DNA from 2 places in the Synechococcus sp. R55.4 genome. Region 2 is predicted to be linked to the other one. Evidence: predicted binding sites of a transcription regulator. Region 2 holds the regulator's gene; the other holds the start of a gene.
What was found. The regulator HrcA, encoded in region 2, represses chaperone genes, less so after heat shock. The targets are predictions, from matches to a motif close to TTAGCACTCNNNNNNNNNGAGTGCTAA.
Positions count from the first base shown of each region.

Region 1: the regulator HrcA is predicted to act here: its motif matches at 8,760-8,786, upstream of groES (co-chaperone GroES).

Region 1 is NZ_JANSIF010000023.1:22,788-38,333, reverse strand. Features, by position in the region: gene petD (cytochrome b6-f complex subunit IV) at 1-499, opposite strand, end outside; gene petB (cytochrome b6) at 598-1,245, opposite strand; gene NW842_RS07120 (S41 family peptidase) at 1,434-2,711, shown strand; gene NW842_RS07115 (phycobiliprotein lyase) at 2,847-3,401, shown strand; gene NW842_RS07110 (tetratricopeptide repeat protein) at 3,476-3,988, shown strand; gene NW842_RS07105 (hypothetical protein) at 4,161-5,501, shown strand; gene NW842_RS07100 (DUF3067 family protein) at 5,625-5,942, opposite strand; gene NW842_RS07095 (cytochrome b6-f complex iron-sulfur subunit) at 6,126-6,644, shown strand; gene NW842_RS07090 (apocytochrome f) at 6,767-7,747, shown strand; gene NW842_RS07085 (PhzF family phenazine biosynthesis protein) at 7,810-8,640, opposite strand; gene groES (co-chaperone GroES) at 8,849-9,160, shown strand; gene groL (chaperonin GroEL) at 9,251-10,885, shown strand; gene NW842_RS07070 (DUF429 domain-containing protein) at 11,226-12,020, shown strand; gene NW842_RS07065 (GuaB3 family IMP dehydrogenase-related protein) at 12,136-13,299, shown strand; tRNA gene NW842_RS07060 (tRNA-Val) at 13,341-13,412, shown strand; gene NW842_RS07055 (iron uptake porin) at 13,712-15,292, shown strand; gene NW842_RS07050 (DUF6671 family protein) at 15,420-15,546, opposite strand, start outside.
Region 2 is NZ_JANSIF010000059.1:4,795-20,340, forward strand. Features, by position in the region: gene NW842_RS12210 (response regulator) at 1-592, opposite strand, end outside; gene NW842_RS12215 (DUF3007 family protein) at 846-1,160, opposite strand; gene ndhL (NAD(P)H-quinone oxidoreductase subunit L) at 1,189-1,410, opposite strand; gene NW842_RS12225 (NIL domain-containing protein) at 1,519-1,923, opposite strand; gene NW842_RS12230 (hypothetical protein) at 2,219-2,389, shown strand; gene NW842_RS12235 (endonuclease MutS2) at 2,397-4,832, shown strand; gene NW842_RS12240 (hypothetical protein) at 5,040-5,294, opposite strand; gene NW842_RS12245 (urease subunit beta) at 5,416-5,844, opposite strand; gene NW842_RS12250 (urease subunit gamma) at 5,916-6,218, opposite strand; gene hrcA (heat-inducible transcriptional repressor HrcA) at 6,578-7,729, shown strand; gene tilS (tRNA lysidine(34) synthetase TilS) at 7,783-8,766, shown strand; gene NW842_RS12265 (T9SS type A sorting domain-containing protein) at 9,054-9,950, shown strand; gene NW842_RS12270 (arsenate reductase ArsC) at 10,002-10,409, opposite strand; gene arsB (ACR3 family arsenite efflux transporter) at 10,435-11,445, opposite strand; gene NW842_RS12280 (VanW family protein) at 11,785-12,471, opposite strand; gene NW842_RS12285 (anti-sigma factor domain-containing protein) at 12,473-13,273, opposite strand; gene NW842_RS12290 (sigma-70 family RNA polymerase sigma factor) at 13,346-14,035, opposite strand; gene NW842_RS12295 (ABC transporter permease) at 14,119-14,736, opposite strand; gene NW842_RS12300 (ABC transporter ATP-binding protein) at 14,733-15,546, opposite strand, start outside.

The sequences.
Region 1 (15,546 bases), on a different contig from region 2:
AGGTGACCCACTTATCCAAGGGCAAGGTGGCACCTATGCCCAGGTAGAGGGTGACCAAGGTGCCGATCAGGAACACCGTTGTCGCCACTGGGCGGCGCAAGGGGTTTTGGAACTTGTTGACGTTTTCGATGAAGGGCACAAACAAGAGACCCACAGGAATGGCAGACATCAGAGCAATTCCCAACAGCTTGTTGGGAGCAATCCGCAGGATGTGGAAGGCGGGGTAGAGATACCATTCCGGCAGAATTTCCAGAGGCGTAGCAAAGGGATCCGCCGGCTCCCCTACACCTGCCGGATCCATAACCGACAGGCCGACAATCACCCCAATAGTGCCCAAGATCACCACCGGAAACATAAAGAGCAAGTCGTTGGGCCACGCAGGCTCGCCATAGGTCATGTGGCCCATGTTTTTCTTCAGCTTGGCTACAACTTTGGGATTGTCTAGGTCAACCTTGCGGGTAATGGCCTCGGTCGCTATCACCTGTTTTGAAACGGCCATGGGAGTTCTCCTTATCTAGGGACAAAAGTTCTGAAAAAGTGGCAGGTAAAGATCCCAGTTACCAGGAAAGTCAAAGGCGTCTGGGAGTCAAACCTTGCTCACAAAGGCCCAGAAATGCCTTGGCGGCGGATCATCAAAAAGTGCATGGTCATAAAGACTGCGGTCAGCCAGGGTAGCACGAAAGTGTGCAAGCTGTAGAAGCGAGTCAGGGTAGCTTGACCAACCGCTTCGCCACCCCGGATCAGTTGCACCAACAAGTCGCCCACCACCGGAATGGCACTGGGCACACCTGAGACGATCTTGACCGCCCAGTAGCCCACCTGATCCCAGGGCAGGGAGTAGCCGGTAACGCCAAAGGAGACGGTCAGCACCGCCAAGATCACGCCGGTTACCCAGGTCAGCTCACGGGGCTTTTTGAATCCCCCTGTCAGATAGACCCGGAAGGTGTGTAGGATCATCATCAGCACCATCATGGAGGCGCTCCAACGGTGGATGGAGCGCAACAGCCAGCCGAAGTTCACCTGGGTCATGATGTAGTTCACCGATTCAAAGGCCTCGGCCACCGTCGGACGATAGTAAAACGTCATGGCGAAGCCGGTGGCAAACTGAATTAAGAAGCACACCAGCGTCACCCCGCCGAGGCAGTAGAAGATGTTAACGTGAGGCGGAATGAATTTTCCCGTTGCGTCGTCGACGAAAGGCGTAATCTCCAGCCGCTCGTCCAACCAGTCGTAAACTTTGCTCATAATGTCTGCATTTTTTGAAGTTGGCTCTCGAGGGCGGGGCAAGCCCACTCTCCTCAGCAATGTAACACAATCTTTTAACACTATCCTGGCGCCGGGCTCAGCTTGGGAACCAAGATCTTGATTCCAGTAGGCCAGACGAGCTTTTGATATTGCGTTTTGTTCATGTTTCTTAATGTTTTTTGGGATCGATGGTTGTGCAGAAGCCGAGATACACAGGGATCCTTTGGAGAGGGTGGGGGATCCGCCTTGTCTTGCTTGGGTGTTTGCTCTGGGCGAGTTTGGCCATAGGCCCCTGTCCGGTGCAGGCCAGCCGTTGGGGAGAAGAGCAGCAACTGCTGGCGCAGGCTTGGGCCTACGTGGATCGGGCCTACGTGGATCCGGGGTTTAACGGGCAAAACTGGTGGCAGGTGCGGCAGCGGTTTCTCTCCCGGCCCCTGAAGGAGCGCAAGCAGACTTACCAGGCCATCGAGGAGATGTTGGCCACTCTGGGGGATCCCTTTACCCGCTTTCTGGACAGAGAGCACTACCTCAGCCTGCAGACCTCTACAGCCGGCGAGCTGAGTGGTGTCGGCTTGCAGATTGCCATCGACGAGCAAGGCGCTGTGCGGGTGATTGCCCCCATGGAGGGCACTCCTGCCGAGCAGGCCGGGATCCAACCTCAGGATGAGATTTTGGCGGTGGATCGGGTGCCGGTGGCGGGGTTGAGTCTGGACGAAGTGGCCGAGCGGATGCGGGGGCGCAGTGGCACGCCGGTTACCTTGAAGCTGAAGCGGCAGGATCGCATTTGGGAGGTGGAGCTGGTGCGCCAATCGATCACCATCAACCCCGTGCGCACCCGTTTTTTTGAGCTGCCTCAGGGATCGGTGGCCTACATTCGCCTCAGCCAGTTCAACGGCAATGCTGCCGCTCAAGTCCGCCAAGCCATTCGGGCCGCAGAAGCTCAAGGGGTGCGGGGCTACATTCTCGATTTGCGCAACAATCCGGGGGGACTCTTGCAGGCGGCCATTGAGATCGCCCGCTTCTGGATCCCCAAGGGCGACATTGTGCTGGTGACGGATCGCCACGGCATTCAGGACAGCATTCCCGCCACCGGCGAGGTGCTCACAGAGGCACCGCTGGTGGTCTTGGTGAACCAGGGCAGCGCCAGTGCTAGTGAAGTGTTGGCCGGGGCACTTCAGGACAGTGGGCGAGCTCAACTGGTGGGAACGCGCACCTTTGGCAAGGGTCTGATTCAATCCCTGCTGGAGCTGGCGGATGGATCGGGGCTGGCGGTGACCACGGCCAAGTACCTCACCCCCAGCGGCCACGACATTCATCGCCAGGGGATCCAGCCCGATGTGGTGGTGGCGGAGGGATCCCTTCCTCTGACGGCGGAAACCTTGGCCGGGCCGGAGGACATCCAGCTCCAGCGAGCCCTGGAGTTGTTGGGGCAGCTCCAAGGGATCCGGGTGGCCAAAAGCCCGTGAGGAAGGGGATCCCACGGTAGAACTCAATCGTTGGCATTCAGGATTTGGATTCCTGGTTGTTTTCGATTCGTTTTAGGATCGAAAGCAGGGTTTCCCGTCCAGCGCTGATCTCTGACTCTGTCCGCTCCCGCCCGCATGAACGCTATCCAGCAATTTCACCACTTTTTCAACTGCTGCATTGGAGCTTGGCGCACAGAGCGCACCTACCATTACCTAGACCGTGGCGAGGTGGAGCGCTCCCGCACCGAGTTCACCATTCGCACCCTCACCCCTGAGCTCAAGCACAAGGTGCTCGCCGACAACAACTACCCCAACCACAACGTGGATGGTTTTCTGGGCTTTCACTTGGCTTTTGAGACGGTTTCCGAAAAGGGTGAGGAGGCCGGGCAAGAGCTGAACATGCTGTTCGTCCCTCGGCAGGAAACCCCCTTGGGGCTGCAGGGAGACTACCTGCGGGATCGGGCCTATGAGGAAGATCGCCCGATGGTGGCGACTTTCCGGTTTGATCCCGGATCCCTGCAACTGGTGATGACCACCACCTACACTCGTGTGGTTGCCGTAGATACCATCACTCTACTGAATCCGCGCCTGCGCCTGCGGCAGATCCTCACCTACCAGCGTCCCCCTCAGGGTCGGCCTTTGCAGGAGCTGTTGCTGGTGGGGTTTGGGGTAGAACAGAAGCTGACGTGACCTACTCCCGCACTCATGCTGATGCATAGAGGACGGGGCTTCCCGGCGGTCTAGCTAACCTGCGGATCCTGAGCATGACGCTTCCCGAAGACTTGAGATTGTCTCAGCACTTGGCCCTGATCCAGTCGAGGTTCGAGCGAGGACAATATCGGCAGGCGCTAGAGCAGGTTAGGCAGGCCCAAAGCCGCTATCCGCAGTCGGGTAAGCTACGGCTCTGGCAGGCCCTGGCCCAAGAGGCCCTTGGCGAAACGCAGGAGGCCATCCTGTTGGTTCAAACCTTGCTGCGCAACCCAGATCCAGAAGTCGCCCAGCAGGCTCGCTATGTCTTGGGCATCTGGCAAGCCCCTCGTCTGCGACGTTCGGCGGAGTGGTTGAGCGAAATTCCCGATCTCAGCCGGCTGGAGGAAGCTGATCCCCCAGAGTACCGCTTGGCCTATGGGCGCTCCCAACGCAAAGGCCCTTCCCCAAGATCTGGGGATCCCCTCAGCCGCCGGGCAGCGGATCCCCCGTTGGACACTAAGCCCCTCATCTGGGTGTTGATCGGGATCCTCTCGACCCTGCTGGCCGTGATGGCTTGGCTGCCCTAGAGGCGGGTACAACCGTTCTGGAAGTGAGATCTACAACGATTCTCGTCGCTGCGAGGTTAAGGGGAGATACTGGGAATAGAGGAGACGCTAGGTCTAGCTCAGGGGAGCGGATCTGCGTCCTAGGGATCCCGACAGGCTCCTCGGCAATTGGGGCAGAAAGCGGAGGTTAAGAGTGGCTACACAAACATTGGTGATGGATGCAGTGGAGCAGTTGGGCCTGCGGGTCACGCTGGGAGATATTGCATCCAGCACGGGCTTGGCTCTACACGAGGCCAAACAAGAGCTGCTGAATTTGGCCCAAAAGGCGGAGGGGCATCTCCAGGTTTCCCGGCAGGGGGAGATTACCTACGTTTTTCCACCGGATTTTCGCAGCATTCTCAAGCGCAAGGAGCAGCAGGATCGGCTAGCAGCCCTGCGTCGCCGGTTGTGGGGGGGCTTCCTCTATGGGTTGCGCATCTCCTTTGGCATTCTGCTGGTGGTGTCAATTGTCTTGATCGTCCTGGCGTTGATTGCCTTGCAGATGGCCAGTAGCCGCGAGCAGGACAATCGCAGCCGATCGCGGGGGATAGGGTTTTATTACTTCCCCAACCTTTGGATCGGCAACCCCTTCTGGGATCCTTACCCCTACTATGGGAGCTACTCCGGTCGGACGCGCCCCCGCCAGCCGCAAAAATCCGAGCTGAACTTCCTGGAAGCGGTGTACAGCTTCCTCTTTGGGGACGGGGATCCCAATGCCAACCTGGAGGAGGAGCGCTATGCCCTCATTGGCCAACTGATTCGTGCCAATGGGGGGGTGATCGCAGCGGAACAGGTGTTGCCCTACCTGGATGTGGAGCCGGGATCCCCGGCCTTGGAATACGAAGATTACATGCTGCCCATTTTGCTCAAGTTCGACGGCCAGCCGGAGGTCAGCGAGGATGGGGACATTGTCTACCGCTTCCCAGAGCTGCAGGTGGCCGCCTCAGAGCGCAAGCCCAAGGGGATCCCTGAGGTGTTGCAGGAGAAACCTTGGGTGTTCAGCCGGGCCACGCCTGGTCAACTGACCCTGGCAGGAGGCTTGGGAGTTCTCAATTTCTTTCTGGCCGCCATTCTCTATGGGGCACGGGAGGAGGTGGCAGCGGCAGCCGGCAGCAATGCTTTTTTGGCCTTCATCTACCCGTTGATCGGCTTCCTCTTCCTCTACGGCACGCTGTTTTTGGCGGTGCCCGCCGTTCGCTGGCTAGCCTTGCAAATCCGTAACCAGGGAGTGGAGCGTCGCAATCGTGTCCGGCAGCTTTGGCGAGAGCATCTGCAGCATCCCACAGAGGCGCTGCTGCGCAAACTCAACTTTGCCCGCCGCTTCCGCCGTCAAGAAGTTGTGCAAGAGTCGGACACCATTTACTCAACCGACCGGGATTTGATCGAGCAGCGGGACTACCGTCTGGACGAGCCGGCATTCCGCCAACTTTTGGAATCCGAAGCGCAGCAGGAGTACCCGGAAACCGAACAAGTGCGCAAGCCGCGTCCCCTCTAGAGAGGTCATGGCCGTTGGGCAAACTCCCGGTCTGCCGTTTGAGCTGAGACCCATTCGAGTTTCTTGCCCAGCCGGAGAATCCGGCGCTTGGGTTTGCTTGGACTTTTTTCTCCCCCGGAGAACTCACAGCAACCACTCCGAGACCCGCTCCCCCACCTTCTGCAAATCCAGAGGAATGGCCACCGCCTTGCCCATACGAGGTCTCTGACGGGTGGACTCGATCTCCCGGCGCACCGATTCCCACACCCCCCAAGCCTGCAAATGGGCCAGCACTCTCTCCAAGTGGGCCAGATACTCCGCCTCGCTCAAGGGAAAGGAGGGCTGCTCCAGGTAGCGCCACATCACCAGCAGCACCACCTTCTGCTGGATACGGCGCAACTGTACGTCGTAGGAACAGCCCCACTTCTCGCGCAACAAAGCTTGAAAGTCGGATCCCTTCATCAGACTTGTCTGAGGCTGGCTTGGATCTGGCTCCAATCGCGCTGGGTGGGCCGCTCACCTTGGGAAGGAAGGCCACGGCCTCTTACAGCGTTGCATTTCTTAACGATATTGGCCAGAGGGGTCGGTTAGGATGATGTCGCTTGTCAACGAACGTTAAAACTTCTCAGGTCTGCATTTGCCATTATGACGGAAGCGGTTAGCAACTTTGAAGCGCCCCCCATGAGCCGGCGGGTTCTTCTCAATGCCCTGCTCAGCGGCTCTGTGGGAGTCGTGGTGGTGGGCGCCCTCTACCCGGTGGTGAAGTACTTTATTCCGCCCTCTGCCGGTGGAGGGGGTGAGGGCCTCATAGCTCAGGACGCCCTCGGCAAGCCCATCAGCGTCAGTGAACTGTTGGCCACCCATGCCGCTACGGATCGGGTGCTGGCCCAAGGTTTGAAGGGGGATCCCACCTACATCGTGATCGACAACGGGGCGGTGGCCAACTATGGCCTCAACGCGGTTTGTACCCACCTCGGTTGCGTGGTGCCCTGGAATGTGGGGGAAAACTTGTTTAAGTGCCCTTGCCACGGATCCCAGTATGCGGCCAATGGCAAGGTGATCCGGGGACCGGCTCCCCGCTCGCTGGAGCTGGTGAGCGCCACTGTGGATGGCGACAACGTCCGCTTCAGCCCTTGGCAAGGCCCCGATTTCCGGGAAACCTAAAGGGCAAGGGATCCCGCTGGCTGTGCCGGCTTTTGCCGAACGATTTGGGGCAAGTCGTCGAGATGGCTATTTCAAGACTGTGTCCTAAAGCTGTGATTGAAATCCATTCTGAGCTGAGAGTTATGAAGCGAATTGGCTTGGTCTTCTGCGCGCTGCTGCTGCTGGGGATGGGGGCACGTCCGGCGGCAGCCTACCCCTACTATGCCCAGATGGCCTACGACAACCCCCGCGAGGCGACTGGAAAAATTGTCTGTGCCAACTGCCACCTGAACGCCATGCCCACTCGCGCCGAGGTGCCCCAGGCCGTCACCCCCGGCCAGGTGTTCACCATCAAAGTTGGGATCCCCTATGACCTGAGCAAACAGCAGGTGCTGTCAGACGGCAGCAAGGGTGGGTTGAACGTGGGTGCGGTGGTGGTCTTGCCGGAGGGCTTCCGTTTAGCCACCGAAGCCGAGATGACCGAGGAACAACGGCAAGAAACTGCCGAGACCTACATCACCCCCTACAGCGACGCGAAGCCCAACATCCTCCTGGTCGGGCCTTTGCCGGGCGAGCAGCATCAAGAAATCGTCTTTCCAGTGGTGGCCCCTGACCCGAAAGAGGATCCCTCGGTGGCCTTCATGAAGTATCGCGTTTACATTGGGGCCAACCGGGGTCGCGGTCAGCTCAACCCCGACGGCAGCCTCAGCAACAACAACGTCTTCCGCGCCCCAGCCACGGGGCGTCTGGTCAACATTGCCACCCTCGACTCCGATATCAGCGATCTACCGGCTGAATTGGCCAGCCTGGTGCCCCCGGAATATGAGCTGCCAGGCACGCGGGTTCTCAGCTTCGAGAGCGAAAGTGGGATCCACAACCTGGTGGTGCCACCTGGGCCGGAGCTGGTGGTTGCCGTTGGCGACAGCGTCAAAGAAGGGGATCCCGTCACCAACAATCCCAATGTGGGCGGCTTTGGCCAGGTGGAGCGGGATCTGGTGCTGCAAAGCCCGGAGCGGGTGAAATGGCTGGTGGCTTTCCTGGCAGCCGTTACGATTGCCCAGCTCTTATTGGTGCTCAAGAAAAAGCAGGTGGAGCTCATTCAAGCCGCCGAAATCCTTGGCTAGCTCAAGCTCTTTCCTGGCCTGCACCTCGGAGGTATCCGAGGTGTTTTTTGTTCGGTAGGGTTCTAAGGTAGCCTCAGCTCTCCTCTGATCACCTGCACAGCCTGCCCGGCAATCTCCACGCGAGAGCCGAGATCGCGACACCAGAGCTCCCCGCCGCGGCTGGATAGCTGGTGGGCCTGTAACTCAGAGCGACCCAGGCGTTTGGCCCAATAGGGCATCAAAAGACACTGGGCGGATCCCGTCACTGGATCTTCCGGGATCCCCAGCCGAGGGGCAAAAACGCGGCAGACAAAATCCGGCCCATTCCCCAGAGCCGCCCCAGAGGCTGTGACGATCAACCCCGGAACGGGGAGTGCTTGAACCTGGGCCAGATCCGGTTGCACCTGCTGCACCTGTCCCGCCGAAGCCAGCACCGCCACCCCCATACCCCCGCGGTACAGCTCCACAGGTGGGATCCCCAAAGCCGCTGCCACCTGCTCCTTGGCTTCTGGCCAAGGTTCCGGAGTTTGAGCAGGAAAATCCATGGCCAGGCGATCCCCTTGCCGCCGCACCTGCAACAGGCCACTGCGGGTGGAAAAGGCTACCCTCTCCGCCTCAGGATGCACCTCGGTGAACAGCACATGGGCACCAGCCAAGGTGGCGTGGCCACAGAGATCCACCTCCGTCGTCGGCGTAAACCAGCGCAGCCCATAGTGGGGAACCTCGCCCTGGGATCCCTGAGGCAGTAAAAAAGCCGTCTCCGATACATTGTTCTCTGCGGCAATGGCTTGCATCAGCGCCTCTGGCAACTCCTGGGGCAGCAGACACACCGCTGCCGGATTGCCGCCGAAAGGCACCGCCGTAAATGCATCCACCTGAAAAAACGGGATCCGCACGTTCTCAACCCAGCCCAACTCAGGCCATGATCCCACACCGGCACCAAAAGTAGGGGGATCCGCACCCCGACCGCACCTGCCAAAAGCGGGATCCCGCTGACAAAGGCTATTGTCAGGCCAGAAAGTTGGCTGATAAACTAGCACTCGTAAGTCGAGAGTGCTAAGTCGCTTCCCCTCGGGAAGCGGAATTAATGGAAATTCGTTAGGATCACGGAGGACATTCGTCATGGCTGCAGTGGCTCTTAACGTCTCTACCCTGAAGCCGCTGGGCGACCGCGTGCTGGTCAAAATCGCTCAGCAGGACGAGAAAACCGCAGGTGGGATCTTCTTGCCGGACACTGCCAAGGAAAAGCCCCAGGTGGGGGAAGTGGTTGCTGTTGGCCCTGGCAAGCGCAACGACGAGGGCAAGCTGATCCCGATGGAACTGAAAGCCGGCGACAAAGTGCTCTACTCCAAGTATGCCGGAACCGAAGTCAAGCTGGGCAGCGATGAATATGTGCTGTTGGCCGAGCGGGACATTCTCGCCATTGTTCAGTAATGGTCAGTGATTCAGCAGCAGTTCAACGAACGATTGAATCCTTGAGACTCTGTTTCACCCTTACCTGCATTTGCATCGGAGAGGTTGACTATGGCCAAATCAATCATCTTCAGTGAAGAAGCCCGCCGCGCTCTAGAGCACGGCATGGATATTTTGGCAGAAGCCGTAGCCGTTACCCTGGGTCCCAAAGGGCGCAACGTCGTGCTGGAGAAGAAGTTTGGCGCCCCCCAAATCATCAACGACGGGGTAACCATTGCCAAAGAAATCGAGCTGGAAGACCACATTGAGAACACAGGCGTTTCCTTGATCCGGCAGGCGGCTTCCAAGACCAATGACACGGCTGGGGATGGCACCACCACGGCCACGGTCTTGGCTCACGCCATGGTGAAAGAAGGTCTGAAAAACGTGGCTGCCGGCGCCAACCCGATTGCCCTAAAGCGGGGGATCGACAAGGCGGTGAAGTTTTTGGTAGACAAAATCGCCGAACATGCCCGCCCGGTCGAAGATTCCAAAGCCATTGCCCAGGTGGCGGCCATTTCCGCCGGTAACGATGAAGAAGTGGGCCGTATGATTGCCGAGGCCATGGACAAGGTGGGCCGCGAAGGGGTGATCTCCCTGGAAGAAGGCAAGTCCATGACCACCGAGCTGGAAGTGACGGAAGGGATGCGCTTCGACAAGGGCTACATCTCCCCTTACTTCGTCACCGATACCGAGCGGATGGAAGCGGTTCTGGAAAACCCCTACATCCTCATCACCGATAAGAAGATCACCCTGGTGCAAGACCTGGTACCGGTTCTGGAGCAGGTGGCCCGCGCCGGTCGTCCTCTGCTGATCATCGCCGAAGACATCGAGAAAGAAGCGCTGGCTACCCTGGTGGTGAACAAGCTGCGGGGTGTGCTGAGCGTGGTAGCGGTAAAAGCCCCTGGCTTCGGGGATCGCCGCAAGGCTATGTTGGAAGACATTGCCATCCTGACCGGTGGTGAGGTAATCAGCGAAGAGCGCGGCCTGAAGCTGGAGAACGCTCGCCTCGATTCCTTCGGCACTGCCCGTCGCGTCACGGTAACCAAAGACAATACCACCATCGTGGCGGAAGGCAACGAAGCGGCCGTGAAAGCTCGTTGCGAGCAAATTCGCCGTCAAATTGAGGAAACCGACTCCACCTACGACAAAGAAAAACTGCAAGAGCGCCTGGCCAAGCTCTCCGGCGGTGTGGCAGTGATCAAAGTGGGCGCGGCCACTGAAACCGAGATGAAAGACCGCAAGTTGCGCCTGGAAGATGCCATCAACGCCACCAAAGCGGCGGTAGAAGAAGGGATCGTTCCCGGCGGCGGTACCACCTTGGCACACCTGATCCCGGTGGTAACCGAGTGGGCGCAAGCCAACCTGTCCGGCGATGAACTGGTGGGGGCCAACCTGGTCGCCCGCGCTCTGGGCGCTCCGCTGCGCCGCATTGCTGAGAACGCCGGCCAAAACGGCTCCATTGTGCTGGAGCGGGTGAAAGACAAGCCCTTCAACACCGGCTACGATGCCCAGAACGACGCCTTCGTGGATATGTTCGAAGCGGGCATTGTAGACCCGGCCAAGGTTACCCGTTCCGCCCTGCAAAACGCCGCTTCCATTGCGGGGATGGTGCTGACCACCGAAGCAATCGTGGTGGACAAGCCCGAGCCCAAAACCAACACGCCGGCAAGCAGCGGCAGCGGCATGAGTGACTACGACTACTAATCCGTTGACCGCCACAGCGAGGTGGATCCCTGAGGCTCACCGAAGAGCCCATGGGCACTTCGCTTCCTGGCCAGGCATCTTGGATGAATCTTTCGGGATCCCCTGGTGGGATCCCTTTTCTTGTGGATTTTCATCAAGACGCAGGCAATCCGGCGGGATCATTCCCAACGACCGTGAGACAGCAGCGAAACTGTTTGTGATGCTGATCCCTAACCCCTTTTCTCAGAGGGAGAGGGGCTGGGGGTGAGGGCGCCGGAGCCATGCAATCGGGAACTGCCTCAAACTGGTTTTTTGATAACGACTCTGATTCTGTCCAACTTGAAGAGAAGGGGAAGGCGGTGTGGCTCAGTTGATTTGCATTGGCCTGGATCTGGCTTGGTCGCCCCGCAACCCTTCCGGTCTGGCCACGCTGCGAGTCCAGCTCGGGGATCCCGGCAGGCAGAACTTGACAGGCCATCTGGTCGATAGCCGCATTCTCCAAACGGATGAGGAGATCCTGGACTATATTCAAGCTCAGGCGGGCGAAGATCCCTGCTTGGTGGCGGTGGATGCCCCCATGCGCGTCCCCAACCTCAGCGGACAGCGACGGGCCGAGGCCGAACTGAACCGGGTGTTTCGCGCCTATGCAGCCGGGGCCCACCCAGCCAACCGCCGGCTTCTAGAAAAAAACGGCCAGGTGAGAGGGGAAGCCTTGGTGCAAGCCCTAGCCAGTTATGGCTTTCGGGAGCAGGCCAGCATCGAGCGAGGAAAACTTACCCGCCAAGTGACCGAGGTCTTCCCCCACAGCGCCTTGGTCAGCCTCTTTGGCCTCAGCCGCACCCTAAAATACAAGGCCCGCCCTCGACGCACCTGGCCGGAACGGCAACAAGCTTGGCAACTTTACCAGCATCATCTGCGCTCTCTGGCTGCCGCTGACCCGGCTCTCCAGGATCACGAAGAGCTGCTCCAAGTGAAGGTGGGATCCCTCAAGGGCCGTCGACTCAAAAACTACGAAGATCAGGTGGATGCGTTGATGTGTGCCTACATCGCCCTCTACGGGTTCCGTTGGGGATCCGAGCGCTGCCGCAGTTTCGGCAACCTGCAAGAAGGGCACATTTTCACGCCCTTGCCCCCTCGAACCTCTGAGGCTGATTGAGACCCGCTCCGGGATCGCAGGTGGAAATCCCAACCAGAAGAACAAAACTCTCGCTAGCCTTGGATCCCTCCTTGGCGGCATGATAAAAACAAGGGATCCGCAGAACAGGGGAAAAATGGACGTGCAACTGGGCCGCAATCGGCAGGCAAGACGCGCTTACGGGCTGGATGAAATCGCGCTGGCCCCAGGCAGACGAACGCTGGATCCCAGCCTGGTGGACACCCACTTCACTCTGGGAGGGATCCAAAGGCCAATTCCCATCATCGCCAGCGCCATGGATGGCGTGGTGGATGTGCGAATGGCCATTTTGCTCTCGGAGCTGGGAGCTTTCGGGGTGTTGAACCTGGATGGCATCCAAACCCGCTACGCCGATCCCGATGAGGTGTTGGATCAGATTGCGTCGGTGGGCAAAGACGAGTTTGTGCCCCTAATGCAGCGCCTCTACAGCGAGCCGGTGAAGCCAGAGCTAATCCAAGAACGCATCCGCCAGATCAAAGCTGCTGGCGCCATTGCCGCCGCTAGCTGCGTGCCCGCCCACGCCGCCCAATACGGCCCCCTGGTGGCGGAAGCCGGGGGGGATCTGTTTTTCGTCCAGGCCACGGTGGTTTCGGTGCACCACAAGGTTCCCGAAGGCATGGAACTGCTGGATCTGGCCCGATTTTGCCGGTCGATGCCCATTCCTGTTGTGGTGGGCAACTGCGTTACCTACGATGTTGCCTTGGAGCTGATGCAGGCCGGAGCTGCCGGTGTCTTGGTGGGGATCGGCCCTGGCGCTGCCTGTACCTCCCGCGGCGTGTTGGGGGTGGGGGTACCACAGGCTACAGCGATTGCCGACTGTGCCGCTGCACGGGAGCAGTTTTTGGCGGAAACCGGCACCTATGTCCCTGTGATTGCCGATGGGGGATTGGTGACCGGTGGCGACATTTGCAAGGCCATCGCTTGTGGAGCCGATGCAGTGATGATCGGATCCCCCTTGGCCCGCGCCTATGAGGCCCCCGGTCGCGGCTTTCACTGGGGCATGGCCACCCCCAGCCCCGTTTTGCCCCGCGGCACCCGCATCCGCGTGGGATCCACCGGCACCCTGGAAGAGATCTTGTGCGGCCCCGCCCGCCTCGATGACGGCACCCACAACCTCTGGGGCGCCCTGCGCACCAGCATGGCCACCCTGGGCGCCGCCAACCTCAAAGAAATGCACCAGGTGGAGATCTGCATTGCCCCCTCCCTTTTGACCGAGGGAAAGGTCTACCAAAAGGCGCAGAGCCTGGGCATGGGGAAATAGCCTCCCGGCAATGCTAGACTCGGTGAGCTGGGATCCCTCGGGGGCGGTTAGCTCAGCGGTAGAGCGCCTGCCTTACAAGCAGGATGTCACTGGTTCGAGTCCGGTACCGCCCATTTCCACCAGAGTTTGTGGCTTAGGAGCTCTGTCTTGGTTTGGGATACACCCGCTAGCCAGAGCCGGATCCCTGAGGTAGAGTAGAGGATATCGAGCCTCGATCATCTACCGCAGTTGGGTCTCGCATTGAGTCTTGCCCAGAAAGTGTGTAAAGTGGTAGACGATGTGGACTTCGGCTGTATCATGTCTTCCCAGAGTCCGCGATTGCCAGGCTCGTTGTTGAGGTAGGCAGTTTGTCGCTTCTATGAGGACATCCCTACAGCCAAAAAGGTGTGAGGAAAAGAACAAGGAGAGAAACATGCCCGCGAAACACGCGAACTACTGGAAAACGCTGCTGGCCGGCACCCTGGGCGCAGCGGCGGTCTTGACCCCTGGAGTGGCTTATGCCCAAGCTACCGGGCCGGTCACCTCCATCTCTGAGCTTTCGGATGTGCAGCCCACCGACTGGGCCTTCCAAGCCCTGCAATCCTTGGTGGAGCGCTACGGTTGTATTGCCGGCTACCCTGACCGCACCTTCCGCGGCAACCGGGCTATGACTCGCTTTGAGTTTGCCGCCGGTATGAACGCTTGCTTGGATCGCATCAATGAGTTGATTGCAGCCGGTTTGGCCGACAAAGTCTCCAAGGAAGACTTGGCCACTCTGCAGCGCTTGCAAGAGGAATTTGCTGCTGAGCTGGCAGCCCTGCGCGGGCGGGTGGATGCCCTGGAAGCCGATGTTACTGACTTGAAAGGGAAGGTCTTCAACCCGGTTACCAAGTTGAATGCCCAAGTCATCGCCGCTGTTGTAGGCAGCGCTCTCACGGAAGACAGAGTTGTTGATGGGGAGGTAGTAGCAGAGCAAAACCAAGCCAACATGACTCTTCCCTATCGGGTACGCTTGAACTTCGATGCTTCTTTTGTGGGTCGCGATCGCCTGCGCATTCGTCTCCAAGCTCGCAACGCTGTGACTGAGTTCTTTGATGGGGATCCCGGCCTTGAGTTTGGCGGTGGTGGCGGTGGCACTTTCACCCTGGCCAAGCTGATCTACCAATTCCCAGCTTTCAACCGAGCAGCCACCATCTACACGGGTATCGTTGGCTCAGGTGTGTTCGATGTATTCAACTACAGCACACCCTTCGAAGCTCTCTCCGACTTCGCCGACGCTCCCAACTCCACGGCGGACGTGCCAGGTGGAGCTCTGTTTGGCTTCCGCTACCGACTCTCCGATCAACTGCGCTTGGCCTACAGCTACAGCACCAGGAACGCTCAAGCCTTGGGCAAGGGCTTCGGCGACAGCGGTATAACCGGTAGCGACAGTGCCCACGCGGTGGAGCTGGGCTTCCTGCCGAATGAAAATCTAGAGATTTACCTGCAGTTTGCCAGTACCTATCTGCAGACGGCAAACGATGGCCCTGAGTTCTTGGCCAACGGTACAGCTCTTTTCCGTGGCCCTCTGAGAGTAACCAATGTGTCCACCTCTGCACAGGTGAACGCCTTTTCTGTGGCTGCCAACTGGGAGATTACCCCCCGCGTCATCGTATCTGGCTGGTTTACTGCTGGCAATGTGGATTACAACTTGCCCAACGTGGTACCGGCTGGCACTGTGGATCCGGGTGAGGAAAACTTTAATGGTTTCCTCTTTGGCTTTGTTTTCCCTGACCTCTTTGTGGAGGGTGCCAAAGGCGGGGTTGTATTTGGGCAGCCAATCGTGACCACAGACAATGACGGAGTGTGGGATACTCGCCCCTTCGTTGTGGACGTCTACTACAGCTTCCCGGTGAACGAGTACCTCACCCTTACCCCGGCAGCCTACTTTGTGAGCAACCCCAATGGCGGCAGACCCGGAGACAACGACCCAACCATTGGCGTGGGGGCTTTGCGAGCTGTGTTTACTTTCTAGTTCTTAAAATCCCTGCGCTGACATCCAAGTTGCTAAGTAGGGATCCACTGGGTTGGATCCCTATTTTCTTACATCAGCCCCTCTGGGGGGATGAAAGCCTGGGCTCGACGTCAAGCTTGGGACAAAGCTAGGGATTACAAAAGGCACACTGAGCGGGATCCGCCCAGGGCTCTGCCACAGGCTCGGTGTGGGTGTGGGAACAGCGAGCACAGCCATATACCCAAGCCTTGGCCACGGGGGTGGGGGCGCCACAT
Region 2 (15,546 bases):
CCCGGTACATCAATCGGTACTTCACCTGCGGGGTCAAGTCTTTCTGCCCTGGATCCCCTTCCGCCGTGATGGGTTGTGGAGGGGCGGTGGGGGAGTGCGCGATCGGCTGCGGGGGAGTGGTGGAAGAAGATGTACGGCTGACCTCCCCAGGCCATACGCCCGCTTGCTCCAGAGCCCTGTAGAGTGCCGCCGTGTCAATAGGCAAAAACCACCTGGCAGCCTCGTAAATTCGTTCGAGGGAGTGGAGAATATCGTCGGCCTCTGCCAAGCCGGGGATCACATCTGCTGCCCCCTGATAAATTGCCCAGCGCCGCTCTGCAGGCTCGATGTGGCGACGGGGGTGATGAGTCAGGATCACAGGGATGTTGGGCAGCTTACTTTGGCACTCTCGACAAAAGGCATAGGGGTTAAACAGCCCCGTCGTCATGTCCACCACCATCAGATCCAAATCCAGAGGCTGACTTGCTGCCACCTCCAGCAGATCTTCACGCGGGGAAACCAGCACCACAGAGTGCCCCTGAGACTCCAGCGCCAACTTCCAGAGATGAATTTGCGAGGGCTGGCCCTGAGCTAGCAGTATGGTTTTGCTCACCGTAGATGGAGAGATGTGAGTAGAAGGGAAGGCGAAGGCTTGCACCACTTGATGATCCGTTATACGTCAGAATCTTGTGCAAGGCGCAATGTAGCATCCTTAAGAGGAGCAAATGGTGACCGGATATACAAGTGCTGCTGTTTAGGCCCAACACTCTACAAATTAAATCCGGATTAAATCCGGATCCCCAGCAGCCGACAGCCCATTTCTGGGTGCGGCCTGTCCGACGGCCTCAACGTTTGTCTTGCTCAATTCAATCTGGGATCCCTTCTTTCTCGCTTTCCAATTCAGCTTGCAGGGCCTGCCACTCTTCCGGAGACAGCGAGTGGAGTTTCTCTTGAAGTTGCTGGGTCTCAAAGCTGGCCCACTGAGCCTTCAGGGTCATTTCCCCCCGCAGCACCCGCCTCAGGTAGCCAAAAGTCCACCCCAAGCAGGCCAATAGAAGCACCACGCTCGATATCTGCTGCGCGGCCCCCGTATCCAAGCCCGCCCAAAGCAGCAGGCCGTAGAGGATCCCTCCCCCCAACAGCAGGGCTAAGCCTATAGCAAGAACATCCAATCTGCGCATGGCTCAGTGAACCGACAAACGGCTGACCTTACAGCGACCGGGGCTTGGGCCGGAACGTCATGAAGGGAGCCAAGAGCACCATGCCGGGAAAGAAAAACAAGACCAAGAAAAACATCAACACCTTTTCCCAAGCACTGCCTGAAGTCCAGCGTTTGTCCACGTACAGCAGAGACAACAGAGGCAGCACCAGCAAATAGAGAACAGCCAAACCGGCATAAGTTAACCCAATCAACGATGTAGTAGAAGCCATGTCGAGTGCGCTCCGCAGCTAGACCTATGTCCAACAAATCTAACAGGATTGTAAAGGGATTTGTCAGCTTGGGGGAGTTCGTAACTCAGCCAACTGACCACAAACTGACTACAAGCTGGTGCTGATCGCCCCAACGGGGCAGGTGGCAACACACTGTTCGCACATGACACAGCGGTTGCGAGAGAACTCCAGCTTCCAGTTGGGAGCAGAAATCTTCAGGGCCTCGGTTGGGCAAACTCCCGTACACAATCCGCAATCCACACACAAGTCTGGGTCAATCTGAATTTCCTTGGCCCGTTCTGTCACCTCAATGCCCAAAGACTGCACCCACTCCAAGCCTGCTTCCACCTGGTCGATATCCCCCGACAGCTCCACCACCAAAGTACCCACTTCGTTGGGGGCTACCCTGGCGCGCACGATATTGGCAGCCACATCGAAGTCTTTGGCCAACCGATAGGTGAGAGGCACATTCACCAAATGGCGGGGGAAAATGAGGGTGACTCGTTTGCGCACGGATCTTGAGTGTTTTGAGTGCAGCAACTTCCTTCAGTATGGCAGGCTTGTGAGGTTCAGTTTGGCCGTGAATGCAGCTCACTTCCACCCTCCACAGGACACCCAAGGCGAACCCCACAGCGGTAGGGCGGGGCTTTGAACCCAGTTTTTCGGTGAGCTCAGCTTCTTGGGAAGATCACCAGAGGCAGCGCGTGAGACAACGGCGCCATTATCAGCGTGCCCCTCCCACCAAAAGCCATCTGTGGAAGCCGACCCAGAGCCTGCCACAATAAGATAGAGAGCATCCCCAATCCCTATGGACTCATCTTTTGCTCGGCCCCGCCTCAACTCAGAGCAGTACCGGCAGATGCTGGTGCGGGATGGCGAGCGTCGCTTCCGCGAGTGGCACACGGCCTTCCTCAAGTACCAACGGCAGTTTTTGCAGGAGATGAAGCAACTGCGTCTCCAGGGTTCTTTGCATCGCTGAATGGTTAATGCCCACCGTCCCCACCTTGCACCCGCTGCCAGTCTTTTCCAAGCCCGATCCCTCCCCAGGGCCTACGGCCCGCCAAGACGAAGGGCAAGAAACTTTGGAATTGTTGGAGTGGCCCCGCCTCTGTCAACACTTGGCCACCTTTGCGGCCACACCCTTGGGCCGTCGTGCCTGCTTGGAGCTGGATCCCTGGCAGAGCCGCGCCGATAGCGAAGCCTACCTTGAGCAGACGGAAGAGGCGATCCGCCTCGATCGCACACAGGCGGGGGGCCTTTCCATGGCAGGGATCCACAACCTGCTGCCGGCTTTGGAACGGGCTGAACGGGGGGGGATCCTGAGCGGGGAAGAGCTGGTGCAGATTGCTACAACTCTGGGGGCGGCCCGCCGCATTCGTCGTCTGATCGACGACCACGACCATCTGCCACGCTTGCAAACTTGGGTGAGCACCCTGCGCACCTACCCGGAGCTGGAGCAGGAGATCTTCCGCTGCCTGGAGGAACATGGCGAGGTGCGGGACAGCGCCAGCCCTACCCTTGCGGATCTGCGCCAGCAGCAGCGGCGGCAACGCAGCCAGATCCAGGAGCGCCTGCAACAGTTGATGAGCCAGTACCCCCAGGCGCTGCAGGACAACCTGATCGGCCAGCGGCAGGGACGGTTTGTCCTGATGGTCAAGGCCACCCATCGGGATCTCATCCGCGGCATTGTGCATGACAGCTCTGCCAGTGGGGCCACCCTCTATGTGGAGCCCTACGCCGTGGTGGAACTGGGCAACCGCTGGCGAGAAACCCAAGTTCAGATTCAGGCGGAGGAAGAGCGGATCTTAGCCGCGCTCTCGGCTCAGGTGGCCTCCGTCGCCACCGATCTGGAGCATTTGCAGGGGGTGATGGTGGGGTTGGATGTGGCTCTGGCTCGGGGTCGCTACAGCCTCTGGCTGGACGGCAATCGTCCCCAGTTTGTCTCGGCAGGATTGCGCCTGCGTCAGGCCAAGCACCCCCTGCTGCTCTGGCAATCTCGCGCCGCTGCCCCTTCGGAGGGTCAAGGCTCTGCTGTTGTCCCTATCGACTTCACCCTCTCGGACTCGATTCGGGTCGTAGTCATCACCGGCCCCAACACCGGCGGCAAAACCGTTGCCTTGAAAACCCTGGGGCTGTTGGTGCTCATGGCCAAGGCGGGGATCTTCCTGCCGGCTCAAGATCCGCCCCAACTGCCTTGGTTCGACAGGGTTTACGCCGACATTGGGGACGAGCAGTCGCTGCAACAAAATCTCTCCACCTTTTCAGGGCACATCCGCCGCATCAGCCGCATGGTACAGGCCCTGCAGTCCACTCCAGAGCCGGCCCTTGTCCTGTTGGATGAGGTGGGGGCGGGCACGGATCCCACCGAAGGAGCTGCCCTGGCGGCTGGGCTGTTGGAGTATCTCTCGGAAAAGGCGCTGCTCACCCTGGCCACCACCCACTACGGCGAGTTGAAGGCCCTGAAATACCAACATCCCTGCTTTGAAAATGCCTCGGTGGAGTTTGATGAGGTCACCCTGGCCCCCACCTATCGCCTTTTGTGGGGGATCCCAGGCCGCTCCAATGCCTTGACCATTGCTCAACGGCTGCAGTTGGATCCAGAGATTCTGCGGCGGGCCCAGCAGCACCTGCAGGGGGAAAGCCAGGTGGATCAGGTGATTGCCGGGCTGGAAGCGCAGCGAGCTCAATTGGAAGAGCGGGCGGCCCAGGTGGGATCCCTGCATCGAGAGCTGGAGAGCCTATATCAACAAATGCAACAGCGTAGCCGCCAAATCGCCGAGCGAGAAGCCCGGCTGGAGCAGAAGCAAAACCAAGAACTGCAAGCCCTGTTGGCTGCTGCCCGTCAGGAAGTGGCTGCCGCCATCCGCAAATTGCAGCAGGGAGAGGATCCCCAACGCATTACTGCCGAGCTGGCGCAAATCCAGCAGCGCTACTCTCCCCCACCGCCGCCTGTGGATATGGAGTTTGTGCCAGAGGTGGGAGATCGGGTGCGGCTGAGAGGCTTGGGGCAGACGGGAGAGGTGATCGCCATCGAAGGAGATGTATATGTAGTGCGCAGCGGCATCCTCAAATTCACAGTGCCACGGGGGCAGTTGGATCCCATTGACGAACACCAGGCCAAGCAGCGCCAACGCCCCAAAGCCCCACCTCCCTCCCCTGCAGCCACAGCTCCCCTGAACCTGCGCACCAGTCAGAACACCCTCGATCTGAGGGGAAAAACCGTTGCCGAGGCCGAGGCCATTTTGGAACAGCACTTTGCCCAAGCTCCCCCCGGCCCTGTCTGGATCATCCACGGCCACGGCACAGGGCGCTTGCGGGCCGGCGTACAAGCTTACTTGCAAAATCACCCCCGCGTTCAGCGTTTTTCAGCCGCTGATCCCCAAGACGGCGGTACTGGAGTGACCGTGGCTCACCTGCAATGAGGCTTACCGGTGCCGGAGGGGACTCAGATCCAGATCAGATCCAAAGCCGAGATAAAGCTCCGGGCCCCAAGGATCCACAGGGTTTCCGAGGGCTATCATCTCCAGACAGCCGTGAGCTCAAGCTTCCCTCCCCCCTTCGGAAGAGAGACTAGGGAGGGTTAAGTTGGCTTTATTGGGTCGGAGACCGAACAAGGGCTGGCGATTGTCTCAAGCCTGACTCTGGAGCACTGCCGCTGCCGAGCTGACGGGCTGGGATCCCCTCTGTTGTCGCCGGCTTCGCCAGAGCCAGTAGCTCCGCAGCAGTTGGCCATCTCCAATGAGCTTCAACATCACCGCCACCGTCGCACCTGTCCAACTGAGAGGCCCAAAGGCGGTGCCTGCTGCTGCCAACAGCGCCAACCCAGAAAGATTTAGCCCCAAGCCTTGCACCCACATCCACAAGATAGTCTCGCGTTCTGACATCTGCCCGCTCCTAGGGGAGAAATAGGATAGCCCTACTGTCCTGAATCTGAGCGGAGACGGGGATGGGGTTGAACCTTGGCACGGCTGCCCAAAGCTGCACACTTGGGGGGGGCGGTACTCCCTAGGGATTGGCTGCTTGACCCATCCACTCCTGCAATCGGGCCAGGGCCAGCCGCTTTTGGGCGGCAGAGCGTACCGTACCCTCCGTGAGCCGATTGAAGCCATGCACCAACCCCTTGCCCCCCAAAGCCACCAGCGTCACCCGATGGGTTTGGCCTGGCTCAAAACGCACCGCATTGCCGGAAGGAATGTTGAGGCGCATGCCAAAGCTGGCGGCGCGATCGAAAACCAGGGCCCGGTTCACCTCGAAAAAGTGAAAATGGGATCCCACCTGAACGGGCCGATCCCCTCGGTTGGTGACCTCTAGCGTCACGGTGGCCCGCCCGACGTTGGCCTGGATGGGATCCTCTGCCAGCAGCAGTTCCCCTGGGATTAGGGCTGGCTCCGCGTTGGCGCCAGGCGTGGTTTTGGATTTGCGGCCAGAGGGCATGGGGACAACCTCCTGAAGTTTTTCGGTCTTTGGAGCATCTGGGGGATCCCTGAAAGCGGGCAGCCCCGACGCTAGCGAATGGGATGGTGCAAGGTAACCAGCTTGGTGCCGTCGGGAAAGGTGGCTTCCACTTGGATTTCGGGGATCATCTCCGGGATCCCGGGCATTACGTCCTCGCGGGTCAGCCACGTCAGCCCCTCGCTCATCAATTGGGCGACCGTTTTCCCTTCCCGCGCCCCCTCCAAAACCGCTGCGCTCAAGTAGGCCACTGCCTCAGGGTAATTGAGTTTGAGGCCCCGCTGCCGCCGATCCCGAGCCAACTGGGCAGCCAGGTAGATCAACAACTTGTCTTTCTCCTGGGGGGATAAGTACACGGGACAACCTCAAAGATACAAAAGGATACAGGGGGGACAGCAGCAGGCCCAGTTGGCCTAGAGTTGACTCAACTTTATATCACCTCTGGGCAAAAAAAGGGGTCTAGGCTAGAGGGGATTTCCCTTTCTCCTGCACAACCCACAGCCTCAACCTCTTTCGGCATTGGGTGTTGCGACTCCCTTCCTGGGCAACCCGTCATGAAAGAGTAACAATAGATGCATACAGATGTATTTAGACGCGAAAGTTTGTCTAGATTCGTATCTCAACCCTGAGTTGGTCTATCCTGGAGCAATTTACCGGCTCTGTTTAGCACTTCCCTTTAGATAGATAGGTGTTGACTGGGTTCTTTTGATCGGCTATGAAACTCGAACTGACTCCCCGCCAGCGGAAGATTCTCTGGGCGACGGTGCGCAGCTACATTGCGACGGCTGAACCTGTCGGTTCCAAAACCTTGGCCCAGTCCTATAACTTTGGGGTGAGCACGGCCACCATTCGTAACGACCTGGCCACCCTTGAGCAGGTGGGGTTACTGTTTCAGCCCCACACCTCTGCGGGTCGGGTTCCCTCCGACTTTGGCTATCGGGTTTATGTCAACGATTTGTTGACCTCCGCCAACAGCGGTGGGATCCCTCACGATGCTCCTCAGCCGGATCCCCATCCTGCCCTGCAACAGTTGATGGATCAGCTTGGCCGTGAGCTGGGAGATGACTTGGACAGTCTCCTACAAAGGGTGGCCCAGCTTTTGGCCCATCTGAGCGGTTGCATTGCTCTTATCACCCCTCCTCAGGGGCCGGTGGTAGCCATTCATCATGTGCAGTTGGTGTCGGTAGCGCCAGGGCGGGTGATGGTGTTGGTGGTAACCGACTCCTATCAAACCCATTCAGCTCTGGTCAGCCCCCCCGACTGGCCCAGCGACTCCCGAGAGGATTTGGAAGATGAATTGCAATTGCTCAGCAACTTTCTCACCCTGAAGCTGCGGGGCAAAACCTTTGCCGAGTTGCAGGATCTGAGCTGGCTGAAACTGGATGAAGAATTTCGTACCTACGGCCATTGGCTCCAGCAACTGCTGCGCTCGGTGGTGCAACGCTGTCTACAGCCCTCTCTGGGGCAGGTGTTCAGTGCCGGTATGGCCGAGTTGATGCGTCAGCCGGAGTTTTCCCAGGCCCGGCAGGTGCAGGCAGTGATGCAGTTGATCGAGGAGGGAGCCAAGCAACTTCAGGGGATGATTGGGCTCCATTTTGCCGATGGGGGTTTGCCCTCTCTGCCGAGCTCAACGGAGATGGATCAGGAGTCGGGACAGTCTGCCCGCAAGACCCCGGTGATCATCTACATTGGCAGCGAGAATCCACTGGAGTCTCTGCACCACTGTACGGTTATCGCCTCCACTTACCACCGTCGCTCAGCTCCTCTGGGTACGGTCACCTTGCTGGGGCCGACCCGAATGGCCTACGAGCGCAGCATTGCTGCTGTGCAGGCGGTGGCCTCTCATCTGACCCGAGCTCTTGCCTAAGGGATCCCATAGCGGCAGGTAGGGTCTGGGTTGTACGTGAGCAATAGCAAGCTGTGGCCAGGCTCTCTCCTCTCCACCTGCGGGTACAGTGCGCCATTCGGCAGCAGCAACTTCTTCACCCTGGCCAGCGACTGCTGGTGGCTTTTTCGGGCGGGCAAGATTCTTTTTGCCTGCTCCAGATCTTGCGGGATTTGCAGCCTCGCTGGGGCTGGCAGATATTTGTTCTGCATTGTGATCACCGCTGGTCGGCAGATGAAACGGAGTGTGCTCGCTTTTTGCAGGGGTGGCTGCAGCAGCAGGGACTGCCTCATGCCGTTGAGACTGCGGATCCCATCCGCCGAGATGAGGCAGGGGCCAGGGCTTGGCGCTACCAACAACTGGACAAATGGGCCCGCATCTGGGATTGCAGCGCCGTGGTGATGGGGCATACGGCCACGGATCGAGCAGAGACGTTTTTGTGGAACTTGTTGCGGGGAACAGGAGCCGCCGGGCTGAGCAGCCTGGATTGGCAGCGTCGCCTGGACGACCGGGATCCCACCTCTGCCCAGGTGGTGCGACCCCTGCTGGGTCTATACCGTTGGGAAACCGAACAATTTTGCCAGCAGCACCAATTGCCGGTCTGGCCGGATCGCAGCAACCAAGATCTGGCCCATTGCCGCAACCGTCTCCGCCTGGAGGTGATGCCCTACTTGAAGCAGCACTTTAATCCGCAACTGGAAGCGGCCCTGAATCGGGCTGCCACGCTGCTCCAAGCAGAACATGAGCTGGTGGTAGCCCAAGCAGCTCAGCTATGGCAGCAGGTGTATGAGCCCGCTTTGCCAGGGCTGCGACGGGATCCCTTGCGGGCTGCCCCCTTGGCTCTGCAGCGGCAGGTGATGTTTCAATTTTTGTCTTTGGTGCTGCCCCACCACCCCACCTTTGACCAGGTAGAAGCCGGGATCCAGCTCTTAAAAGCAGACCGAGGCAGCCGTAGCCCCGATTATCCAGGTGGGCACTGGCTGGAAGTGAAAGGGGATCACTTGGTTTGTTTCCATTAATTTTTCCATTAATTCCACTTCCCCGAAGGGAAGCGACTATGTTCCGGAGAGAATATGACTGAACAGCATCATCGTTTCCATTAATTCCACTTCCCCGAAGGGAAGCGACCCTAAGCGATCTTCGTAAAGTGAATTCGGCTTTAGCGTTTCCATTAATTCCACTTCCCCGAAGGGAAGCGACTGATTCATTAATAGTAAGTATCACCACTGATTGTGGCAATACTTGGATACGATTAGCATCTTATGGTAATAATACAGGCCCGAGTCCATTGGCTACAGCACCTGATATGACCACTGCATTTGTACCTACCCCATCACAATGGGCAACCAAGACAATAGATTTAAGCCCGTATGCTTCTCAAACCGCCGCCAGAATCAGATTCCAATTGCGAAGTGGATGGGGAAATGTTACTTATCTGGATGATATAAACATTAGTGCTGCAACCAATACACCACCAAGCGCTTCTTTTAATGTTTCATCAACTAACATCTGTGCAGGGCAAAGTATTACATTTACCAATACATCTACCAATGCTACTTCCTATAGCTGGTCCTTCCCCGGCGGAACTCCTTCAACAAGTACGGCTGCCAGTCCTACTGTAACATTTAATTCAGCGGGGACATATACTGTAACATTAACAGCTAGCAATTTAAACGGAACAAACACGGCAACAGCCAGTATTGTGGTGAACCCTTTGCCCACACCTACTATAAGTGGTGGCGGTACTATTTGTCAGGGAAGCTCTGTAAATCTTACTGCTTCTGGTGGTAATAGTTTTACTTGGAATACAGGTGCTAATACTGCTTCCATCAATGTAAGCCCTGCATCCACTACTACCTATACCGTTACAGCCACAGCTACTAACGGATGTACAGCAACTGCCACTGCATCGGTTACAGTACTTAACTGTTCTTCGCTGGATGAAGTGATGAATACCTCCAACTTTTTGGTGTATCCCAATCCAGCTACTGATATGATTACCATTGCTCTGCAATTGGCTTCTGCCGAACCGTTGAAAGGAGAACTGATGACAACACTAGGTCAGGTGTTGCAGCAATTTACCATTGCTCCATCTCAGCAGCAAATAACTTTGATCACAGACGGATTGTCTTCTGGAATTTATCTTCTTAGAATATCTGACGGAAAACAAGCGATAACACAACGCATCATGGTTGTAAAATAAATCAGAAAGCCCCGGTTACGGGGCTTTTTTGTTTGTGTTTTCTTACTAGGATTAAGCAATGATAGTCTTTGAAAATTCTTCGCAGAATGTGCGTATCTCATTTCGAACCATACGAAATGCATGCATAATTTCTTCTTCACTTCCGGTTGCTTTGGCAGGATCAGAAAAACTATGATGTATGCGAATGGAATTACCTGGTATGTACGGACAGTTTTCTCTGGCATGATCACATACCGTGATGATGTAATCAAAGGGTATGTTTAAGTATTCATTTACATGGTTGCTGGTATGATGACTGATATCAATTCCATCTTCCTTCATGATTTGTATGGCTCTCGGATTTACGCCATGCATCTCAATACCGGCACTGTAAATATGAGCTTTACCTTGTAACAGATTTTCTAAATAACCATGTACCATTTGACTACGGCAGCTATTACCTGTGCATAAAACCAAGATTTTTTCATGCTATGAATTTTTTAATTTAATACCTCCAACTGTTAGCGATGGCTACCAACGATAACATAATGGGTACTTCTATGAGTACACCAACCACCGTGGCTAACGACGCACCTGAATTAAGACCAAAAAGTGATATGGCCACGGCAACTGCGAGTTCAAAAAAATTACTGGCACCAATCATCGCAGCCGGTGCACAAACCGGATGTGATAAACGGAGCAATTTTCCACCCAGCCAGGTTATAAAAAATATGAAGTAGGTTTGAATGGTCAGTGGTATGGCTATCAACAAAACGGTGTATGGATGATCCAGTATGTGTTCGCCCTGAAAGGCAAAGAGTAAAACCAGGGTTGAAAGCAATGCTAGTATGGAAACAGGACGAAGTGCCGGAAGAAATTTTTGTTCAAACCAATCCTTTCCTTTTCGTTGAAGCAATATCCGATTGGTCAGATAGCCCGTAGTTAGCGGTATAACAACAAAAACAACCACCGAAGTAATCAGTACTTCATACGGTATCTGTATGTTGGTTACTCCCAGCAGCCATTTTACAATGGGTACAAATGCAACCGGCAGAATAAGATCGTTGACTGAAACTTGTATTAACGTATAATTGGCATCGCCTCTTACCAAATAACTCCACACAAACACCATGGCTGTGCAGGGTGCGGCACCCAGCAGAATGGCGCCTGCCAGGTACTGGTCTGCATCTTCCGGAGTGATCCAGGTAGCATACAGATTTTTAAAGAAAATCCATCCAAACAATGCCATGGTGAAAGGTTTGATCAGCCAGTTTACAGTAACTGTCAGCGCCAGCCCTTTCCAATTTTTTGAAACACCGCCTATCGATGAAAAATCAATCTGTACCATCATCGGGTAGATCATCATCCAAACCAACACCGCTACCGGAATGTTGATGGTATATATCTGCCAGCTTTCAAGCACCGAAACAGAATTCCCCAGTATTTTCCCAAGACCAATGCCTGCAGCAATGCATAGCGAGACCCAAACGGTAAGGTATTTTTCAAAAAACTTCATGGGTTGAAATTTAATTACAGCGTTTCCATTAATTCCACTTCCCCGAAGGGAAGCGACTCCCCCCCGTTATAACCCTTGCCCAGAGGTCTTGTTTTCGGCTGCAATTTCCCCTTGTTTTTCTCCGCCGAGGGGCCTGAAACCCTTGCCCAGAGCGGGATCGACCGGGTCAACGGAAGAATCAGGGTTTGAGGTTTGTCGCCGACCCTGTCGCTAACTGGGTTGGTGTAGAAATGGACATGGATCCCTGTGTGGAGGTTGCTGGGGAGCTGCTCCTGAGACGCTGAAGTAGGGGGCCAATGGGGCGAAAAAAGGACTCCGTCCCGCTGGCGCGATGAGAGGCTAGGGAGCAACGACATAGCGATCTTGGGAGAGGCGCTCGTTACCCCGATACACGCTCACCTGCAAATGCTGGGGATCCAGCCGGTGCCCCTCTACACGGATGGGCGGGATCCTCAGGGCGCGGCGGGATCCCCGTCCCAGCACGGACACAATCAGGTTTGGGCCGCGGATCTGAACTCGTAGGCGCACCGGCCAGGGGAAAGGGTTGCGCAGCTTGAGGTCGGCCAAGCCGTACCAAACGGTGGCATCTAAGCCAGGGGGCACCGACTCTACCTGCCGGTAATGGGGGTGCCTCTCCACCACCTCCAGCCCTGCCAACAGAGCGGCATTGTAAAGGCTAGAGGACACCTGACAGATTCCTCCCCCAACCGAATCCAGGGTTTCGGCCACCATAAACACCGGCGCGGGCACATAGCCTCGTTCCAGGCTGCGCGGCCCCACCACTTGGTTGAAGGAAAAAATCACTTCTGCCTGTTCCTGTGAGCGTGTCGCAGGCATGATGTAAACTCCATCCAGGCTTTGGACGGCTCGGCGAATGTTGTGGAGTTGAGAAGGAGTGCGCTCCTGCAAAGAAGTAACGTATTGGCTTAGGGTTGTTGGCGTGGGATCCGTCCACCACAAGGCCAGAAGGGCCAGTAGCGCCCCCACCAGCACAGCCAACCTCCGCAGGTCAACCCTTCCTCTCACCTCACACCTTGCCCGTCAGAAGGGGTTTCAAGGACTCCGTCCCGCTGGCGCGAGCGGGCAGTTGGCGGGAACCGGTCGCGACCAGCAGCTCTTGGGCGCGGGTACCTGCCGGCAACGTGCGGGATGGGCGTAGGGCCACCAGAGCAGAGCCTTGAGCATCCACCTGAAAGTCACCACAGTGGAGGAACTCGCCATTATCCAGCTTGAGCCAGAGGGAGTAGCGCTCCCCCGCCACCGGTTGGGGCAGATCCCGTGCGGCCAAGATAACCTCCTGCCAGTCTCCTGGGCGAAACAGCACGTTGGCCGTCCCCGCCTCCCCCTGCAAATGCACCAGACGGGATCCCGGCTGTTGCAGGAGATGAGACAATGCTCGCACCGGCTCTAACTGGGCCAGTTGCAGTGCTTGCCGCAGTCGCCAGTTGTCCAAGCTGAGCAGAACCAAAATTGCCGCCACCAAGCCTCCCAACCAGCGCCACCCCACCCCAAAAGCAGGCAGTGGAGAGTGAAGGGGGACTGCCATCTCCTGCTCGCGTAAGCCGATAGCCCCCACCTCTGCCATCACCTTATCGCGCAAGCTGGCAGGCGGGAGTACTCCTGGCAATCCGTAGGGCAACAATTCCAAGGTTTCTTGCAAGGCTTGCAGTTCGGCCACCAGCCGAGGGTCTTGAGTTAGGCGTGCCTCTAGAGCACTCACCTGTTCAGGAGATAAGTCCCCCAGCAGATAGCCGGCCAGTTCTTCCCGTTCCTCTGTTAAAGGGGGCGAGGTGGATAAGGACTCCGTCCCGCTGACGCGATCAGACATGGCCATCCCGACACCAGAACTCAACTCCAAACCTAGGACTCCGTCCCGCTAACGCGAAAGGACGCGGTCCCGCTAACGCGAGCAGAAACCCAGAAGGGCGCGCAGGGATCCCCGCAATTTGCAGAGAGCTTGGCGAGAGCGGGTCTTAACCGTCCCCAACGGGATCCCCAATTGGCGAGCAATGTCCGCCTGGCTCAACCCTTGGTAATAGAGCAACTCCAGGATCTGCCGTTGGTTTTCGGGCAATTGGCTGAGGGCCGCTTGCACCGCTTGCCGCCGCTCCTCGATGGAAACCTGCTCAAAAGGGAACCGAGTCTTGCTAAAGGACTCCGTCCCGCTGACGCGAAAAGACTCCGTCCCGCTGACGCGATCGGCGCTGAGAATGGTCTGCCAGCGTTTCAAAAGAAGTTGGTGGCTGCCCTGAGAACGCAGACGGTCAATGGCCCGCGAGCGGGTCAGGATGCACAAAAAACTGCTCAGGGATCCCCGCCGCTCGCGCGACTCGGACGGAGTCCTTGGATCACAGCCAACCTTGCGCCACAGCTCGACAAACACCTCCTGAGTCAGGTCTTCTGCCTCGGCCACGTGGCCCAGGATCTTGAAGGCCAGCCCATAGACCAAGCCGGCATAGCGATCGTAGAGCGCAGCCAGAGCAGCAGGTTGCCCCGCCTTGAGCGCTTCCATCAGCTCCCAATCGGCGCGGGATGACCAATCTCTCACCCGCTCACGCCAGCGGGACGGAGTCCCTGGTTGCTCACCCATGCTACACCCAGTTTCGCCCCACACAACTAGAGGATAAACCTGCCCGATCGCGCCAGCGGGACGGAGTCCTTAAGTCTACCCCCTCAGCCACGACGGGCCGCCCATTCCAGGCTGAGCAAGGCCGTGTTCACCAGCAAGGCCAGGGATCCCACCGCCAGGGATCCGGCCCAGATCTTGTCGTAGCGACCGGCCTGGGCAATGCCATCGAACAGCAGGGTGCCCAGTCCTCCCGCCCCAAACTTGGCCCCCACGGTGGCAATGGCAATGGCCACAATCGCCGCCAAGCGCAGCCCTGCCAAGACAATCGGCAGCATGAGCGGCACCTGCACCTGCCACCACCGTTGCCAGAAGTTCATCCCCATGCCCTTGGCCGCTTCCAGAATGGCAGGCTCGACCGAGCGCAGGCCCACGCAAAAGTGGCGCACCAAGATCACCTGCGTGTAGATCACCATCGCCACCACCACCGAGCGGGCATTCAGGCCAAACCAGGGCACCAACAAAATAATCAAAGCCAGGCTGGGCACCGTGTACAGGATGCTGAGGATCCCCATGACCGGCAGGGCCAACCAGCGCACCTGATGGATCAGCAGGGCCAACGGCAGCGCCAGCACCACCGCCATGCCCAGGGTCATCCCCACCATCGCCAAATGCTCTTGGGTGAGCTGCCACACCAGGCCGGGATGGCTGAGGAGATAGCTCACGCGGATCCCCCCTCCAGCATGGCCAAGCTGCGAATGTGATCCAAGGTCAGAACCCCGATGGCCCGCCCGTCTTCCCACACCGTCAGGGCTGCCGCCCCTGTGCGCAACAGCAGGGACAAGGCTTGCCGCAAAGTTGCCTGGGGCCTCACCATCGCTCCCTCCTGGATTTTGTGATTGTGAGGGATCCGGGCCATCGCCGTTTCTACCCGCAGCACACTCAGTTGCCGCACCATGTCATCTGCCCCCAGCAGTTCCTTAACAAAGGGAGTAGCCGGTTGGGTGAGCAGCCGAAAGGGAGTATCGAACTGCACCACCCGCCCCTTCTGCATCACCAAAATGCGATCCGCCAGGCGCAGCGCCTCCTCCACATCGTGGGAGACGAACAGGATGGTTTTTTTCAATTGCCGTTGCAGGCGCAGGATCTCATCTTGCAGCTTGCTGCGGGTAATGGCATCGATGGCCCCAAAAGGCTCGTCCATCAGCAGCAGCCCTGGATCCCCGGCCAGGGCCCGAGCCAGACCGACCCGCTGTTGTTGTCCGCCCGACAGTTGAGCAGGGTAGCGGTTTCTGTACTCATGGGGGGGCAAATTAACCAAGCTGAGCAGCTCGTCCACCCGCTCGCGGATGCGCTCCTTCGCCCATCCCAAAAGTCGCGGCACCACCGCCACATTCTGGGCCACCGTCATGTGGGGAAACAGCCCCGATTGCTGGATAACATAGCCGATCCGCTGCCGCAGAGCCGTGACGGGAAACTGGCGGATATCCCGCCCGTCCAAGCGAATCTGCCCCTGGGTGGGATCCAGTAGGCGA